Regions from separate parts of the Pseudoalteromonas sp. UG3-2 genome, predicted to be linked through region 4. Evidence: predicted binding sites of a transcription regulator. Region 4 holds the regulator's gene; each other region holds the start of a gene.

Region 1 (4,475 bases), 1.9 Mb from region 4:
ATTTCCTGAGAAAGTGCGCTTAGATTTAACCATGCGGATCGCCAACTTAGAAGAAGTGCAACCAGCGGCACTGCAAGAGCTCAACGAAATCATGGAGAAACAGTTCGCAGGTCAAGCCGGTGCCCAAGCTGCGAAAATGGGCGGCTTAAAAGCTGCAGCAGATATCTTGAACTACCTCGATACCAACATTGAAGGTCAGCTAATGGATTCAATCCGTGAGCATGATGAGGAAATGTCTCAGCAAATTCAAGACCTTATGTTTGTTTTTGAGAACCTCATGGACGTTGAAGATCGCGGTATCCAGGCGATTTTACGTGAGGTGCAACAAGATGTCTTAATGAAAGCCATTAAAGGTGCTGATGAAGGCTTGAAAGATAAGATCATGAATAACATGTCAAAACGTGCAGCAGAAATGATGAAAGACGATCTTGAAGCCATGCCGCCAGTTAGGATCAGCGAAGTGGAAGCGGCACAGAAAGAGATTCTGGCAACGGCCAGACGCTTAGCCGACTCTGGTGAGATTATGCTTGGTGGCGGTGGCGGCGAGGAGTTCCTATAAGCTATGGTCGATAAAAAGCTGTATAAAGGTCGTCCCGTCAGCGACAGCGCGATTGACGAGCTTTTAGAAAATTGGCCAATCCCAGACGTATCTGACAAATCAGAAAAATACAGAGGTCGTTCAACGGCCTACGGTACACCTTTGGAAGAAGTTTACAGTAAAAAGAAAAAGCCCCAAGAGCCAGAGCCACAGGAACCAGAGTTTCCTACTCTGACTATTGAAGAACTCGAGCAAATCCGCCAAGACGCCTACGATGAAGGCATTAAACAAGGTCATGAGCAAGGCTACATTGAAGGATTTGATAAAGGGGTCAGTGAAGGCAAAGAGGCCGGTTACAAAGAAGGCGTAGAAATTGGTAAGGAAAAAGGGCTGGAAGAAGCTCAGCCTCTTATCGAGGAGCGTATGAAAGCACTGTCGAGTGTGCTTGATGCCTTACAAGACCCAATTAAAAAAGTCGATGATGACTGTGAGAAGCAATTGGTTACTTTAGTCAATTTATTGGCGCAGCAAGTGATCTTCAAAGAGTTACAGACTTCTCCAGAACTGATTTTAAATGCCTTAAAAAAAGCCATGGACGCTTTGCCTATTCACGAGCAAAGTGTTCGCATCCACCTTCACCCCGACGACCTTACTTTAGTCCAGGAGATGTATGGCGAGGAACATATTGCAGCACAGCACTGGCAGTTAATTCCCGAACCCACCTTAGAAAGAGGCGGGTGCGAGGTAAAAACCGCGCAATCGTCAATTGATATGACAGTGAAAAACCGCATAAATGATGTGTTGGACTCTTTTTTGCAAGATAGCGGTATAGAGCAAAAGCAATAAGCTTCGTGCGACAATATTAGCGCGAGGCTTAACCTTAACGTACGGGTGTGCAAAATCATGTCAACATCGGCTGCAATGAGCGAGCGACTGGGAAAGTATCAAAAGTTTATAAAACCTTATGGCGTTGCCGTCGCTGGCAGCTTGACCCGTGTAGTGGGGCTAACCCTGGAAGCCAAAGGGTTAAACGCCTCAGTGGGCAGTCAATGTAAAATAGAGACCCTAGGTGGCTTTGTCGACGCTGAAGTCATTGGCTTTAACCAAGACACCTTATACCTCATGCCCAACGATCATATTACCGGTGTGCTTCCCGGTGCGCGGGTGATCCCTAAAGTCAAAGAAGCCGGGTTACCTGTGGGTATGAGCTTATTGGGCCGAGTTGTGGATGGCTTGGGCCGACCGTTGGATGGACTGGGGGCAATCGAGGCTGAACAACATTTGAAGTTCGCTGCATCGCCTATTAACCCACTGGCGAGAAGACCTATTGATGCGCCCATGGACGTTGGTGTGCGTGCAATCAACTCAATCGTCACCGTGGGGCAAGGGCAGCGAATGGGCTTGTTTGCTGGTAGTGGTGTGGGTAAGTCTGTATTACTGGGGATGATGACTCGAGGGAGTGAGGCCGATGTCATTGTGGTTGGCTTGGTAGGTGAGCGTGGCCGTGAGGTAAAAGAGTTTATTGATGAAATTCTTGGCGTTGAAGGTCGCCGCCGCTCGGTGGTAGTAGCTGCCCCTGCAGACGCTTCACCTTTGATGCGGTTAAAAGGCTGCGAAAGCGCCATTACCATTGCAGAGTATTTTCGTGATCAAGGTCTTAACGTGTTGTTACTGCTTGATTCCGTGACACGGTATGCCATGGCACAACGTGAAATTGCTCTGGCAGTGGGTGAACCACCAGCGACGAAAGGCTATCCGCCATCTGTATTTGCAAAACTGCCGGCGCTCGTTGAACGCGCTGGTAATGGTGGTGAGGGGCAAGGTTCCATTACCGCTTTTTTCACGGTTCTCAGTGAGGGGGATGATATGCAAGATCCCATTGCTGATGCTGCTCGAGCCATTTTAGATGGTCATATTGTGCTGTCCCGCGAACTGGCCGATAGCGGCCATTATCCAGCCATTGATATTGAAAAGTCGATCAGCCGTGTTATGCCACAAGTGGTCTCTGAAGCTCACCTACAACAAGCGAGAGTACTCAAGCAGGTTTACTCTATGTATCAGCAAAATAAAGATATGATCACTTTAGGTGCCTATCAAAAAGGCAGCGACCAAATGTTAGACCAAGCCATTGACATGATGCCAGCGGTAAATAGCTTCTTGCAGCAGGGCATGAAAGAAGTGATCAGCTACGATGATTGCCTGCAGAGTCTAGCCAAATTATTAGGGCAAGCATAATGGCCGGCAATAAACTGAATCTTTTGCTTAAGCTTGAACAGGATAAAGAAGAGCAACTAAAAGCCAACTTTGCTCAGGCACAACAACATCTGTCTATTAACCAACAAAAGTTGGCCGGGCTCAATGACTTTAGGTTGGAATACACCACACAGCTTCATGGTAAGGCTCAAGCGGGTTTAAGCAGTGGCGGTTTTAATCAATATCACAATTTCATTAATAAGATAGAGCAAGCGATCACTCAGCAAAGCAGCACAGTGAACACCGCCAAGCAGGTAGTAGAGCAGCGCCGTAAGCTATGGCTAGAGCAACAAGCCAAAACCAAGGCCATTGAAAAGCTGATTGAGAAACAACAATTAGCATATCAAGCAAAGCTAGCCAAAGCAGAACAGAAAATGCTGGATGAGTTTGCTACCAACCAGTTTGTCCGTAGACCATCAGCCTGGTAGAGGACTTACGCCTGACTCCAGTGCCGAGTCAGCTTTAGTGAAGTTGGCTTGAATTATGCAGTATTTAACTTAGTGAATTGGTTTATCTATGGGGTCAGAATATAACATCAATAAAATCATTGGGTTGTATTTTGATGTGCTCATAAAAAGGCAGAAACTTGCCACTTGTTGAGGTAGTTCAAAATGAATGTGATGCTTGCAAACCTGCTGCAGCGCGGCAATAGTGAAGCGAAAAGTGCTCCCTTAGACTCTGATGTGGAAGAGGCTCAGAGCAGTGATGACTTTAATGCGCTTATGGCAAAGCTAGAAAGCGTTGAAGAGACTCGGCAGCAAGGCAAGTTAGATAAACAGCTGGAGGTGGAAAAAGCAGCCTCACAGTTGGCTTTAGATGCAAAACAAAGCGAGCAGGAAACAACGAATGGCGCTAATACTTCAACCGCCAATGTTTCAGAGCAGACACACCAGCTAAGTAAGTTAGAGCAGAATGCCACTTATCCAGAGCAAGCGCACGTTAAAACAGATAACACCAGCGCTATTGCCACAGTAGCACAAGCGCCTACCGAGTCACATGGTAAGGAGGCCAATGCTGCAGCAGAGGGGCAGTTATTATCACCAGGAACAAAAGAGCGAGCAGCAACCGCGAGCGATAAAGTAATATTGAATGACGCAAGTTCACAAGATAAAGCAGCTAGCACTGCAAAAGATAACGACTTATTATCACAAATCACTGCAGCGAAACAGCAAAGCACAACATTAAAAGCGGCACCAAAAGAAGTATCAACGGCTGTACGTGCGGCACTGCAATCAAACAGCGGTCCATCGAAAGTAGCAGCGGATGAATCCACAGCTCTATCCAATGAAGCAAAACAGCAATACGCTGAACAACCATTATCAGCAGGCCAGCAAAAGGTTACTTCTGAGACACTAGTACAGGGGACTGAGGGCAAAGCGAAGCAGGCACCTGCAGTGACTGGCGATAACAATACCGAATCAACAGCAACACAGCATTCAAAGCCTACCAAAGAGCAACTTCAAGCGGCGCAAAAGTTGGTCGATGAAGTGAAATCTAAAGTAACAGAGCAGCCTCGTAATGAAGTGCCCAAACCTCTAGCAAATGGGCTGCCAGGGGGTCAAAATGGCACTGCTCAACCACGTCCAGAACTTGGAGCTGGTGAACCTGCTAAGCCTAGTGCGAGTGACCAAGAAGATACGACGCTAAAAAATCAACAGCAAACCATTATCGACTTGAGAAATAA
Region 2 (4,475 bases), 1.9 Mb from region 4:
TAAATTAACATTAGATTGCTCTAAGGCGGATGAGTTTATTGCACCAAGCGTTCCCGAGCCAGGTTCACCGGCAATGGGTTCTCCCGATGTTAAGCTTTTCTTCCAAGAGGTGTTACCTGCCTGCTGCAATCCTTGTGAATTGGGAAACCTGACCATGGCTACTTGACCCAAGAAAGACTGATCACCATTACTGTATGAAGCCACAATCTTACCATCACCACCGATATCGATACCTGACAACCTACCTACTGTGGCACCATCTTGCTCAAGCGCTTTGGTCTCGTACTTACTTGCATATTGTGTTGGTAGTTTACCCGTTGTATTCGACTCATCACGCCAATTCAAGGTTACATCGCTTGGAAAGCTAGCACCATTTCCAAGCAAGTCAGATAAGCCAGCACCACCACCTGCACCACTTGGCAATGTTAACTCATTAAAGGTACTGCCCGTATTTGGGTTGCCATCTGTCGTAGAAGGAATACCAGCGGAATCAAATACAAAGGTTGTAATTGGTGTGTATGGAGTAGTGGTTTGTTCCTGACCACTTAAATCAAAAGGTTTTTGATCTAAGGTTGCAAACACCTGCCACTCGTTGTCAACATTCGGTGCAATGCCATCTGTTTTCTTAAAAAACAACTGCATCGTATGGGGCTGACCCAATGAGTCGTATACCGTTGTCGAAGTGGAGTGGTTATAAGTCGCACTTTCCTCTGGGTCAAAAGCTAGCGGTTTGTGAACCTCTCTAGAATCTAGGTTGAAAGAAGAGTAGACATTAGTTGTTGCTCTTGGTGAGCCTGATGAGTCAGGGATCTGAATAGCACTGGCGGTGCTAAGACTGACCGACTCATTGTCGCCTGTACTCTCATCCACAGGGAAGCCTTGTAAAAAGTTACCCTGGGCATCAACAATGAAGTTATCTTTGTTTAACTTAAATGCTCCTGCTCGAGTAAAAGCATAATCTTGAGAGCCAAACTCTTCAGACATTGCGAAGTAGCCTTCACCCGTAATAGCTAAATCCAGCGAGTTTTGTGTGAACTTAAGAGACCCCTGGTGAAATTGCTGCGCTACCATTGTAGTTTGAGCGCCATCACCGTTTTTAGTCTTGCCTGAACTAAATACAGATGCTGCATAAACGTCAGCAAATTCAGCTCGAGACTCTTTAAAGCCTGTTGTATTCACGTTAGCGATGTTGTTCGCCGTCACATCTAAGTCTTTTTGCGCGGCTGACAAACCTGTAAGTGCAATATTAAAACTCATTTCGTCACCTCTTTGTTAAGGTTAATTCTTTAAATTAAGCTATTTCAGCTATATCAGTTAAGCGCACCGCGCCTTCTTTCGTATTAATTACAATGCCATTTGCACCGTTGACATTAACACTATCGATATTTCTAAACGTTGCAGATGGGAAGTTAGTGTATTGACCATTCATCATCCCCTCAGCTTTAATTTCGTAATCACCGTCCGGCATCAGTTCACCATCTTGGTTTTTACCATCCCACTCAAACTTAACTGCACCTGCAGCCTGTGGACCCATTTCTAGTTTTCTTACCAAGGCTCCGGATTGGTCATAAATACCAATATTAAGTTCTTCAACAGGCTGCTCGACTATAACTGAACCTTTTGACAAAGCATCATCGCCGTGTTCAAGCATGTTTGACTCAAGCAATGCTTTTTTGCCAATTAATGTAGACGCTTGCAGTGCTGAGTTAGAAGTCATTGACGCGCTTAACGATTCAAATTTCGTATTTAACTTCGAAATACCTTCTGCCATGGTGAAGTTGGTCATTTGCGCGATCATCTGATCATTGTCAGCAGGCTTGCTTGGATCTTGATAAGACAGCTGCTGAGTAAGCAATGAGAAGAAATCTTCCTGCGTTAAGGTGTCTCGGTTTTTTTGTTCCTCTGTGGTGCGATTTTCTTTATTCCACCGCAGAGAATCCATGTACGACGAAGTAGCGGAATTTACATCATTACTCATCAGCTGTTACTCCCAATCTAGCGCTGACCAAGCTGCAGGGTTTTGCTCAACATTTGCTTCGCTGCATCTGCAACCTGAACATTGGTTTGGTATGAGCGAGAGGCTGAAATCATATTTGCCATCTCCTCTACCACATTCACATTCGGTTTATAAATGTAGCCATTTGCATCAGCGCTAGGATGGTTGGGGCTGTACTCAATCTGAAGCGGCTTATCGCTTTCAACCACACCTAACACCTTAACTCCAACGGACGATCCCATGGCATTGTTTTGGGATGTTGAAGCTTTAGAAAGTTCAGCTGCAAATACCGCATGCCTAGCGCGATACACTCCCTCTTGGCTGGAGCTTATCGAGTTGGCATTCGAAATGTTACTCGCAGTGGTGTTCAGGCGCACATTTTGGGCACTCATGCCCGAGCCAGAAATATCAAAAACGTTGTAAAGACTCATAATTATGCTCCTTGACCACCCAGTGCCTTTTTAAGGCCGCTGAACTTACCAGATAAAAATTGCAAACTGGCTTGGTACTCTAATGCATTCTGTGTATACAAGTTCCGTTCCACTTGTATATCCACTGAGTTGCCATCACCTGTATCTGCTTGATTTGGCGAGCGATATAGTTCATTTGCGTTGGTCATTTTAGTGCCACCACTGAGATGCTTAGCATCGGTTCTAACCATATCATTGCCGCTTCTTTGCCCCGCTTTTGCCGCTTTTAAGGCACCTGCGAAGTCAATATCTTTTGCTTTGTATCCTGGAGTGTCCGCATTTGCGATATTACTCGCTAACATTTCCGCACGTTGCGAGCGGATCAGCATGGTATGCTGATGAACACCCAGTGCTTTATCGAAACTTATAGCCATAGTTAAACTCCAAAAATTTGACTCACAGTGATTAAGCAATCTTTAGGCCAAAATATAAATTTATTTTTTCCTTTTTATTTCAATGAGTAATATTACTTTAAAGGCGAGATGTATATCTATTTGAGGCTAATTCATTAAACTTATGCTCACTCAGAATCACAGTGAATAGAGCAAAAAAGTAAAGGTTAAAGTAAGTGTTGATGGTCAGTTTATTACTAAAAATTAGCACCAAACGGTTTACTATGGTGAGAAAAAGTTATTTTCAGAAGTAGTATCGCAAGGCTAAGCAAGACAAGGTTCGGCAACAGCAACTCAATGGCAACGGCAAAGGCAAGGCAAAGGCAAAGGCAAAACAATGAATAAGTCGAAAGGTAGAAATCTAGCTTGCAACAGTGTTTTGAGACACTGTTGCAAAACTTAATGGCAGAGTGACTATTTTTTCTGGTAAATAATACCTGGGTTACAGCGGATCATAGTGAAGTCATCACTCAATCCAGCCATTGACTCAGAGGCACCTAAAAACAAATAGCCATTAGGATTGAGTGACTGTGCAAATTGCGCAATGATTTTTGCTTTGACTTCTGGGGAAAAATAAATCAGTACATTACGGCAAAAGATGACATCAAACTTGCCCATCAAAGCATAAGAGTCCAACAAGTTAAGGTGTCTAAAGCTCACCATTTTTCGAATTGGCTCCACCACTTTGGCCATACCGTTACCGCTGTCGGTAAAAAACTTTTTGCGCCGCTCTGGAGACAATCCACGCGCCAACGCCAAAGCGTCATATTCAGCGTTTTTACACATATCAAGCATGGTATTAGAAATGTCAGTACCCACTATCTGCACGCCCATCTTGAGGGCGCCAGGCGACTTACTAACGTATTCATTAGCTGACATGGCAATGGAATACGGCTCTTGTCCTGACGAACTTGCCGCCGACCAAATTTTCACTGGCCTTCTTAAGTCTTTGAACTCCGGCAGGATGCGATTTTTCAGTAACTCAAACGGATAAGTATCTCTAAACCATAAGGTTTCATTGGTGGTCATAGCATCAACCACCGCGGCACGAAGTTGCCGTTCATGGGGGCTAAGTGTTTTAGCAACTAACGATGACAAAGACTCAACATTGAAGCGCGCCATCAGTGGAGCTAACCGACTTTTAACCAAGTACAATTTGTTGTCGCCCAGTACGATCCCACACTGCTGCTCCAGAAAGGTTCGAAATTGATCGTACTCTTTTTGCTCTAAATGCTTATTTTCCAAGTGCTACCACCAGCTTTAATCACAATGAACCCATTTCTTAACCGCTGCGGCTAATTCATCGGGGTTAAACTTAGCAATAAAATCATCTGCGCCTACTTTTTCAATCATAGCCTGATTGAATACTCCACTTAACGAAGTATGTAAAATAACATGAAGTGGCGCTAACTTTGGATCCGCCTTGATCTCAGCCGTTAAGGTATAGCCATCCATTTCCGGCATTTCAACATCCGATATCAGCAAGCCTACGCGCTCGGTGACATTATTTTGACAGTCCATGTCGGCAATTTCTCTAAGCCTGATCAGCGCTTCTTTACCGTTTTTAGCCAACTCGGTTTGCACTCCTAACGGTTCTAATGCACGTTTGACTTGGTT
Region 3 (4,475 bases), 1.9 Mb from region 4:
AAAAACGCCCATTGCCGTTACCAGTTTTGTTTTTTTGGATAAAGATTTTAATCAAGCGTCGTTATTGGGCAATCAATTAGCAGAGAGTTTTATTCACGAATTGCATACCTTTGGTATTCCAGTTGTGGATTTCAAAACCACGGATTACATCCGAGTGACCCCAGAAGGGGATTTCGTATTTAGTCGAGACTTCCTTGAGTTATCAGACGACCACCCATTTTTATATGTCTTAGGTGGTACCTTGGTTAACCATCAAGGTGGTGTAATGGTAAACGCCCGTATAGTTGGTCTGCGCAGTAAGAGCGTGGTCGGTACCGCGCAAGGCTTTTTACCACAGAATATCGTAAACGCCTTAGAAGATGGTGCGGCCTATGACGGTATTTTGCTTGAGCAAGCGAATTAGGAGCAGAGACATGAAAAACGCAGTTCTGTTCGCCACCACGTTAGCTCTGTTAGGTGGCTGTGAAATGACCGAACAGCAAGCTCAGCAAGGAGACAGCAAAGAGCAATCTGATATTGATGCCTTGTACGCCATGATGGCCGCACAAGAACAGCAAGCATTGGATGAGCAGTCGGCAATGACCCAGGACATGGGGTTCGTAAGCTATCGCCATCGTAAGCAGGTGGCAAATTATGCCAGCCAAATTGCGCTAGAGCTATCTGATACTATATTAGGACAGCAGCCAGAAGCGATTGCGGTTGCCAGCTTTGTAAACTTTAATGAGTCATTACGACAAACCAATCAGTTGGGGAACCAGCTGGCAGAGTCGTTAATGCATCAAATGCAAAAGTTGGGCTACCAAGCACTGGATTTTAAAGCGTTAGGAAAAATTGAGGTGACGCCCAGTGGCGACCTGAATTTTTCTCGTAAAGCCAGCCGCCTAAAGGTAGCTCAAGCACCAAGCCATGTACTAACAGGTACCATGATTTACCGCGCTCGCGGAGTCGAAGTGAATGCTCGACTGTTGGAGTTTGATAGCAACCTCGTGGTAGCGACTACGGCGGTGACTATTCCCTACTTTATCTTAGATGGCCAAGCAACGGCATCGAGATAACCCTAACCGCGCTGAGTGAGCTTTAGTTCCCTTTTGGACTGACAAAAAGCTCACCATTCCCTAAAGAAAAGCTTCAAAAAGTGATAGTAATCAGTATACTAGAAGCTAATAACGATTCCTTAAATGAATTGACTGTTTGCGGTAAGAAACTTGAGTGTAACAGTGGCTCCCGCAAATGGCGCAAGTATCAATACGGAACGTTATAAAGCTGCTAAGTGGATGTCCCCATAGTTTAATGGATAAAACTAGGCCCTCCTAAGGCTTCGATGTAGGTTCGATTCCTACTGGGGACGCCATTCTTCAAAGAGCAAAATCCTCCTCTTGCTCTACCTGAATTTCTACTAAGTCGTTTATTTGTACGTTGTTGAGTGGGCGTTTACTTATGTTCACCGCCACTGCATTTTGGGCGTTAACTTGTGTAACTCGAACCTTATTAATGGTCTTGATTTGGCGCATGTACTGCTTGCCGCGTGCGTTGGTAACTGGGCTGCTGTGCGCGATATTCAGTACTTGGCCATTTTCCAGTCCATGCATACGGCCAAGGTTAATAATCACTTGATCGCCGTCAACGTGCAGAATTTTACCGTTCGTTGCCAAGCAAGCCACGGCGGCATTTAAGTCTATGGTGACTTGTTCGAGTGTTAACTGGATTTCGTCGGCATAATCTGTGCGCCAGAAACGTTCGCTGTACACGTCTATTAGCTTGGTCTTTTTAAATGGCCAAACGCCTTGTGTGGCGTATTGCTTTTGCCACACACGTTCGTGCGATAAGGCATCAAAAAGGGCAAAGTCGATTTTAAAGCTACGCAAAAACTTATCGCTCTGCCAAAATGCAAAGTCACTGTTAAGCTTATCCACACTGGAAATATCGCTGATCTGGGAAAGCAAGACATATTGGCTATTGGTATTGGCGGTAACGGTTTCAATTAAACGTTCGTTATAATCAAAACGCTGGCTAAAAAAGCGTTCAACATTGATGGTTTGTGCGAAGTAGGGCACTGGCTCTAAGCTGGTGCTTTGGCTATTCATGGTTTGATAGAGCTTTTTACTCACCACCTTGTGTATGTCAAAGATTTGACCCAAGGTTGCTTGGTGTTTGTTCTTTAATTGACTTTGGGTGATGGCGATTTGTTTATTGTAGGCGCTGATAGGGCACTGCTGATCCTGTGGCATAATATCAATGTGTAAGGTGACGTGCCAGCTATCACCTACCCGTGACTCCGACACCACATTGGCGCTTTGCACTTGGGCGTTGGAGCGTATCTTTAATTCATCCTGAGTCAGCACACCATCGGTGACGGTTTGTACACTGCTGACATTGGCGCCAGAAAATAACAGAGCCTGGGTAATGGCATCGTTGACAGCCTTACGTTTGGCTTTTTGCTGATCACCACTTTTGATGTCAGCAATACCTGTTACTTCAAACCACTCCGCGCTAGCGCCACTGGCGTAAGATAAACTGATGAGTGATAAGCTTAGTACAATATGCTTGTTCATTTTGAGCAACCTAATTCATTAACTACCTTAATATCAGCAATACCTGTGCCAAATTTTGGCAGGATTCGTGCATATATCAACTAAGTGAACTCTTATACCAGTTCGCTTAACAAGTGGCCTACTCGAGGCGAACAAGGCGTAATGCGGACTGGTATTGTATTTATTGATTGTAGTGGAGATGGTTAGGATGAGGGTATTTAAATCACGTTACGTACTGCTTTTGGTCACCACATTCGCCTGGCTTAACGGCTGTGCCAGTATTGCAGACAAACACATCGAGTACGAAACAATAAAACCTGATAGCTATCCGGTACTCAAAGCCGTGGGTTATGCGCCGTTAAGTGCACAACCGGGAGCGACGGATGGCGAGAAACAGTTGATGGCAATCAAGGTTTCTAAGCTTGAAGCGTATCGTGAATTAGCGGAGCAACTGTATGGACAGAAGCTGACTGCAACAACCACGGTAAAAGGGGCCATTGCGCAAAATGATGGCTTAAAGAGTCAAGTTAATGGCCTTATCAGAGGCGCGAAAGTGCTCAAAAGCTACTCAGTCGGTGATACCTATGCCACGGAATTAGAGCTGGATATGAAAAGAGTGTACGACCTTTATATAGCGCAAACTAAGCCAAAGAAAATAAAAAAGATCCGCTACAGCATCAAATAACAGCTAACACATTGAAAGCCTAGTTTAGGCTTTCAAGTTCTTAACTAGCTTATTATCACTGCTTTTCACGCTGCCGTCTTCACCATAAGTCACTGACGCAGGCACACCTATCAAGATTTCTTTCAGCTCTCTGGTGCTAACATTGGCATGGTGAGCCGCTTTGGCGTTAACTTCATTTTTGCGCTTACAATCATTTAGCAGGGATTTAACTTGATCTACTAGGGGCGTTAGTTCTTCGTTTTTGAACAGTTCAACATCGACTTGAGCGAGTTCTTTGTCGAGTTGTTGTAGTTTTGTGATGTGTGAGAGTTTTTCCCGAGCGATATCTTTTAAGCTATCACCGCGGCGAGAGGCGAGTGCCTCAAGCTCGTCCACTAGAAGCTGGGTCAAAGCTTCAAGTGCACTAATTTGTTGCGATAGTTTGTGGTGGCAAAGCCGAACCGTATCATCCATAAATCTCGAACTCAAATGCTGCTATGTTTTTTGCCAGTTTATCGGCATCAATCTGGTACTTGCCTTCGGCAATGGCTTTTTTCAGCTCTGCGACTTTTTTATCGTCAAAACCGGAAGACTGTTGCGCCTTATCATTTACAGACTTCAACTGTTGTGCCTGTGGTGTTAGGCTCACTGAATCCGCAGCCGCTTTAGGTACTGCAGGTGCTTTATTATTGGTGGCATTGGCTTCGTTACGTTGTAACTCGGCTTTTTGTTGCTTAACATTGTTAGCAACGGATGTAGATTGATTTTGACCGTTAACTTGATTAACCATGATTGTAGACCCAATACTATTATACTCTCAGCCACTTTATCGGCTTGCGTAAGCATTACTTTAGCAAATTTTTTATAAATTCACCTCAACAGTTTCTACATCGATAACTCTAGCACGTAAGGTCTTGCCAGAGCGAGCATTTTTTACCCGAACTAAATCCCCTTTATTGCCGTCTTGCAGTGCTTCACCGGCTGTTTTTATGACCAAACCTCCGGATTTGGCAAAAATAGTCACGCCATCACCTTTGCATACCATACAAATATGACGCTGGGTGAAGGCTTGCCCCTCACGAATGTTGCGTTTACTGCGGCTGCCAATAATGAGCTTTGCTTCTTCTATATATGAAACTCGACGAAAACGTTTGGGTTGATACTCTTTTTTGATGTCTTCAGCCGTAATGATACTGCCTTTTTCGAGCATGTTGGCACTAACTAATACTGGGAATAGGCGGTCGATCCGGACATGGACGTATTGCGTCCAGCTGACTAAA
Region 4 (4,475 bases):
AGTTTTTCCCGTGTCATTAAGGCATCGAGAATGACGTGTTTACCGACATCAGGCAGTTGCTTGTGGGCCAACTCGCTGATGTACTCGAGGATCCTTTTTTTGCTATTAAAAAGGACCGCAGCTTTGCTACAGTCCTTGTTCACTAATGTGCATAATTTCATTTTAGTGTCGAGTGAGCTTCTCTTTGTGTTTGATAACTTGACGGTCTAGCTTATCAATGAGCTTATCAATCGCCGCATACATGTCTTGATGCTCGGTTGATGCAAACAGCTCACCGCCGTTGACGTGTAATGTTGCCTCTGCCTTTTGTACCAGCTTTTCAACATCAAGGATCACGTGAACGTTATTTATATGATCAAAATGCCTCTCTAGCTTCGCAAACTTGTTGGTGACATAGTCTCGTAATGAGTCTGTGATTTCTACATGGCGACCAGTTAGATTTAGTTGCATAAGCATTTTCCTTCTTGGTTTTTTACGTCTTAAATCAAGCTTTTGCGTTGATTTGACGGTGGAATGGCTAGGGATTCACGATATTTTGCAATCGTACGTCTCGCTACCTTAATTCCTTGCTCAGCTAAAATATCTGCAATTTTGCTATCGCTTAATGGCTTAGCGGTATTTTCTGCAGCTATTAGCTTCTTGATGAGCGCTCTAATCGCGGTAGATGAGCACTCACCGCCGTTTTCGGTACTTACATGGCTAGAGAAGAAATACTTTAACTCAAAGATACCACGAGGCGTATGCATATACTTCTGGGTGGTGACACGAGAAATTGTAGACTCATGCATATCAACCATCTCAGCGACATCATTAAGTACCATAGGGCGCATTGCCTCAGGGCCATGTTCAAAGAATGCCTGTTGTTGTTGGACAATGCAATTGGTTACTTTTAATAAAGTATCATTACGGCTTTCTAAGCTTTTAATAAACCACTTAGCTTCTTGTAAGTGGGAGCGAATAAATTGGCTATCAGCACTAGAGCGAGCGGTTCTAGACATGGCCGCATAATGGTCATTAACGCGGATTTTCGGCATAGCATCTGGGTTGAGTTCAACTACCCAGCGACCTTTTACTTTTTTTACCGAGACATCAGGAATGACGTACTCAGGCTCTTCACGAATAATGCTGGCGGCCGGTTTGGGGTTGAGGCTATGAATAAGAGTCATCACCTCTTTCAACTCAGCTTCTTTGAGCCGGGTTTTTTTCGCTAAAGTACGGTAATCTCGGCTCGCCAACAGATCGATGTGCTCGGTAAGGATCATTTTGGTTTCTGCCAGCCAAGGCGTCTCTGGTGCAAATTGGTTAAGCTGAATACACAAACACTCTTGCAAGCTACGCGCGGCAACACCGACAGGGTCAAACAGCTGCACACGCTTGAGTACGGCTTCCACCTCGTCTAATTCTATCGGTTCCTCTGCTTCTGCGTCATTAATGCTGTCGAGAATGTCTTCACAGCTTAGGGTAAGTAATCCTGAGACATCTACCGCCTCAATGATAGCAATAGCAATGGCTCTATCCGTGGGACTAAAAGGAGTGAGCTCTAATTGCCACATCAAATAGTCATGCAGCGACTCAGACGTTTCTCCTTGATAAACATTATCATCATCAGGAAGAGGTGCAGAGCTGGCAACAGGGGCTGCACTCATATACTCATCCCAAGTGACGTCCATGGCTAAGTCATCGCTGACCGTGTCTTTACTCATGGCGGTATCAGAATCGAGCTCATAATCACTGACAGGCGCTTCTTCCTGAGATGCTTGACCTTCGTCTGCAGCGGATTTTTCTTGGTTGTTTTGCTCCAAGCTTTCGGTATCAGCGTTTTCACCTTCTTCCACTTCTAGCAACGGATTGCTATCCAGTGCTTCTTGGATTTCCTGTTGCAAATCCAACGTACTGAGCTGCAGCAAGCGAATCGCCTGTTGCAGTTGTGGAGTCATTGTAAGTTGCTGCCCCATGCGCAGCTGTAATGATTGCCTCATGTATCTTTAACAATCCCTTTTAACAGTTATTATTACTACGTCTTAACTATAGCTTGAATTGTTCGCCTAGGTAGACATCTCTTACGGTTTGATCGGCTAAAACGTGTTCTGGCGTACCTGATGCGATTAATTCCCCATGTGAAACAATATAAGCTTTTTCACATACATCAAGGGTTTCCCTGACATTATGATCCGTAATTAGCACGCCAATGCCACGATTTTTTAAGTGTTCAATAATGGTCTTTATATCTAACACCGAAATGGGATCAACACCAGCAAAAGGTTCATCAAGGAGAATAAATTTCGGGTTGGCCGCCAGTGCTCGGGCGATCTCTACTCGACGTCGTTCACCACCAGACAATGCCATTCCCTGTGAGTCGCGAATATGCTGGATATTAAACTCATCTAATAGTTCATTGAGTTCGGTTTCGCGTTGGGCCTTGGTTAAGTCCTTACGGGTCTCTAAAATGGCCATTAAGTTTTGGTATACGGAAAGCTTACGAAAAATCGAGGACTCTTGGGGTAAATAGCCGATCCCCATTCGGGCACGGCTGTGCATTGGCAATAACGTGATGTCTTCATCATTGATGCTAATTTCACCTTTGTCGCTAGGCACTAAGCCTACGATCATATAAAACGTGGTGGTTTTGCCAGCGCCATTAGGCCCTAATAAACCGACAATGCTGCCAGCTTCAACGCTTAACTCAACATTTTTGACCACCTGTCGGCCTTTGTAGCTTTTGGCAAGCCCCGTTGCTGTTAATACGCTCATGGATTGTTACCTTGCGATGGTTCTTTTTCTTTTTTGTTTTCATCGCCCTCATTAACCGGCACTAATACCGTTCTGACCCTGGAGTCTTGTTGTCCTGAACGTTCTGCGCTGATCAGTTGTTGTTCAATATCATAGGTGATGACCTGAGCATTAATTTTTTGTCCTGCTTGGCTAATTTCGGCGTCACCGGAAATGACTAGCGTCAGTGCTGCGACGTCGTAACGAATTTCATTGGCTTTAGCCTCTAATAAACTACCATCCGCTTGCTTTTCACTAAAAATAGCTGGGCTTCCGGTGGCAACCAATAATTGTTTGTTGGTGCCAAGCTCTGCGCGACGATGGACCTCTAGGCGGTCGGCTTGGATTTTTCTGTCACCATGGATAATCACCACGTTTTGCTCAAAAATACCAATGTTGCTCTGTAGCTGGGCTTGCTGTCTGCCGGAATCAATGATGACTTCATTTTGCTCCGCGGCGAGCGCGCTGGTAGCGGCAGCTAATAAGCCTAAAAAAACGAGTTTGTTCATTACTTTACTGGTCATAATAAATTGTCTTAGTGTGATTGATGAGTTCGATCACTTGGTTGTGTAAATCCGCATGCAGGCCTTTTCCGGTGATCTTAACACTAGGACCTGTAATAATGACTGGATGTTCCGACTTCATCAATTTTTGCTTAATATCGACTCTGACATTATCGGCGTTAATATCGCTTATCATGGCGTTTGGCACTAAGTTTTGTGCTAGTACCTGGCCCTCTAAAATCAGGGTGTTGTTTTCATATAACGTGGCTTCAAGGGCGCTAATGCGCCAATTTTGCTCGCCGTTGTACAAAGTGAAAATGGGTTTCTCAAAATGGCTAAAACCAAGGTCTTGATAGAGTTCCATCTTATCTGCCGTGACTTGGTAGTTGAGCAAGCCATTTTCACTGTAGGTGGTTTGTTGTAATGCGGTGGCGACATAGTCAGGTTTAGCCAGCGGCTCATCTCCTTGGCTTTTGCGGCTAGTATCTTGGTTGAACATGGGAGACCACATCCACACCATGATGGCTGCGAAAACAATAAGTAAGATGACACGAAGTACGGTCATGCACTGACACCTTTGGTGGTTAGGCTATGACCTTGGCTTAACATCAATAAGTCGGTGAGCTCTCGCACTGCGCCAAAGCCCCCTGGCTGCAAGGTAATGTAATCTGAAATCTGTTTAATCACCGGGTGAGCATCGTTGACCGCTACAGCAAAACCCACTTGCGCCATTACTGGCAAATCTGGGCCGTCATCGCCTATGTAGGCAATGTCACTGTCGCTTAGATTGAGTGTGTTTTTCAGTGCTTGATAGGCTTGCAACTTGTCCTCTTGGCCTTGATAAATGTGCTTTACATTCAAGCTAGTCATACGCTGCTGAACAATTTGTGAATGGCGACCGGTAATAACGGCCACTTCAACGCCACTGTCAATGAGCGCTTTGACGCCAAATCCATCTTTGGTATTAAACGCTTTTAGTTCTTCGCCATTATTGCCTAAGTATATGCGACCATCGGAAAAAACACCGTCAATGTCGCAAATAAGTAATTTAATTTTGCTGGCTTGCTGCCAAGCGGACTCAGATATGGGCTGATATAAATCTTTAAACTGCATTATAACACTCCTGCTCGCAGCAAATCTTGAGTATTCAAAGCACCAATCGGGCTGTTGTTATCATCCACCACAATTAAGCCATTGATGCGC

The links. Region 4 encodes sigma-54, which starts transcription at its own class of promoters, with help from an activator protein. Its sites were predicted from a motif close to GTTGGCACGNNNNTNGNNT; they were not measured.
Region 1: R3P39_RS03795 (flagellar hook-length control protein FliK) is a predicted target of sigma-54. The motif match lies at 3,262-3,280, and genes of this name have one in related genera.
Region 2: flgB (flagellar basal body rod protein FlgB) is a predicted target of sigma-54. The motif match lies at 2,874-2,892, and genes of this name have one in related genera.
Region 3: R3P39_RS03585 (LPP20 family lipoprotein) is a predicted target of sigma-54. The motif match lies at 2,607-2,625, and genes of this name have one in related genera.

The regions. Positions count from the first base shown of each region.
Region 1 covers NZ_JAWLJU010000002.1:100,417-104,891, forward strand. The annotation lists gene fliG (flagellar motor switch protein FliG) at 1-559, shown strand, start outside; gene fliH (flagellar assembly protein FliH) at 563-1,384, shown strand; gene fliI (flagellar protein export ATPase FliI) at 1,442-2,773, shown strand; gene fliJ (flagellar export protein FliJ) at 2,773-3,219, shown strand; gene R3P39_RS03795 (flagellar hook-length control protein FliK) at 3,403-4,475, shown strand, end outside.
Region 2 covers NZ_JAWLJU010000002.1:66,360-70,834, reverse strand. The annotation lists gene flgE (flagellar hook protein FlgE) at 1-1,257, opposite strand, end outside; gene R3P39_RS03625 (flagellar hook assembly protein FlgD) at 1,292-1,978, opposite strand; gene flgC (flagellar basal body rod protein FlgC) at 1,996-2,427, opposite strand; gene flgB (flagellar basal body rod protein FlgB) at 2,430-2,840, opposite strand; gene R3P39_RS03610 (CheR family methyltransferase) at 3,273-4,103, opposite strand; gene R3P39_RS03605 (chemotaxis protein CheV) at 4,119-4,475, opposite strand, start outside.
Region 3 covers NZ_JAWLJU010000002.1:60,879-65,353, forward strand. The annotation lists gene R3P39_RS03565 (FlgO family outer membrane protein) at 1-403, shown strand, start outside; gene R3P39_RS03570 (FlgO family outer membrane protein) at 414-1,055, shown strand; tRNA gene R3P39_RS03575 (tRNA-Arg) at 1,277-1,351, shown strand; gene R3P39_RS03580 (flagellar assembly protein T N-terminal domain-containing protein) at 1,356-2,552, opposite strand; gene R3P39_RS03585 (LPP20 family lipoprotein) at 2,740-3,216, shown strand; gene R3P39_RS03590 (flagella synthesis protein FlgN) at 3,241-3,669, opposite strand; gene flgM (flagellar biosynthesis anti-sigma factor FlgM) at 3,662-3,985, opposite strand; gene flgA (flagellar basal body P-ring formation chaperone FlgA) at 4,058-4,475, opposite strand, start outside.
Region 4 covers NZ_JAWLJU010000002.1:1,957,777-1,962,251, reverse strand. The annotation lists gene ptsN (PTS IIA-like nitrogen regulatory protein PtsN) at 1-161, opposite strand, end outside; gene hpf (ribosome hibernation promoting factor) at 163-450, opposite strand; gene R3P39_RS11945 (RNA polymerase factor sigma-54) at 480-1,979, opposite strand; gene lptB (LPS export ABC transporter ATP-binding protein) at 2,026-2,751, opposite strand; gene lptA (lipopolysaccharide transport periplasmic protein LptA) at 2,748-3,293, opposite strand; gene lptC (LPS export ABC transporter periplasmic protein LptC) at 3,283-3,837, opposite strand; gene kdsC (3-deoxy-manno-octulosonate-8-phosphatase KdsC) at 3,834-4,385, opposite strand; gene R3P39_RS11920 (KpsF/GutQ family sugar-phosphate isomerase) at 4,385-4,475, opposite strand, start outside.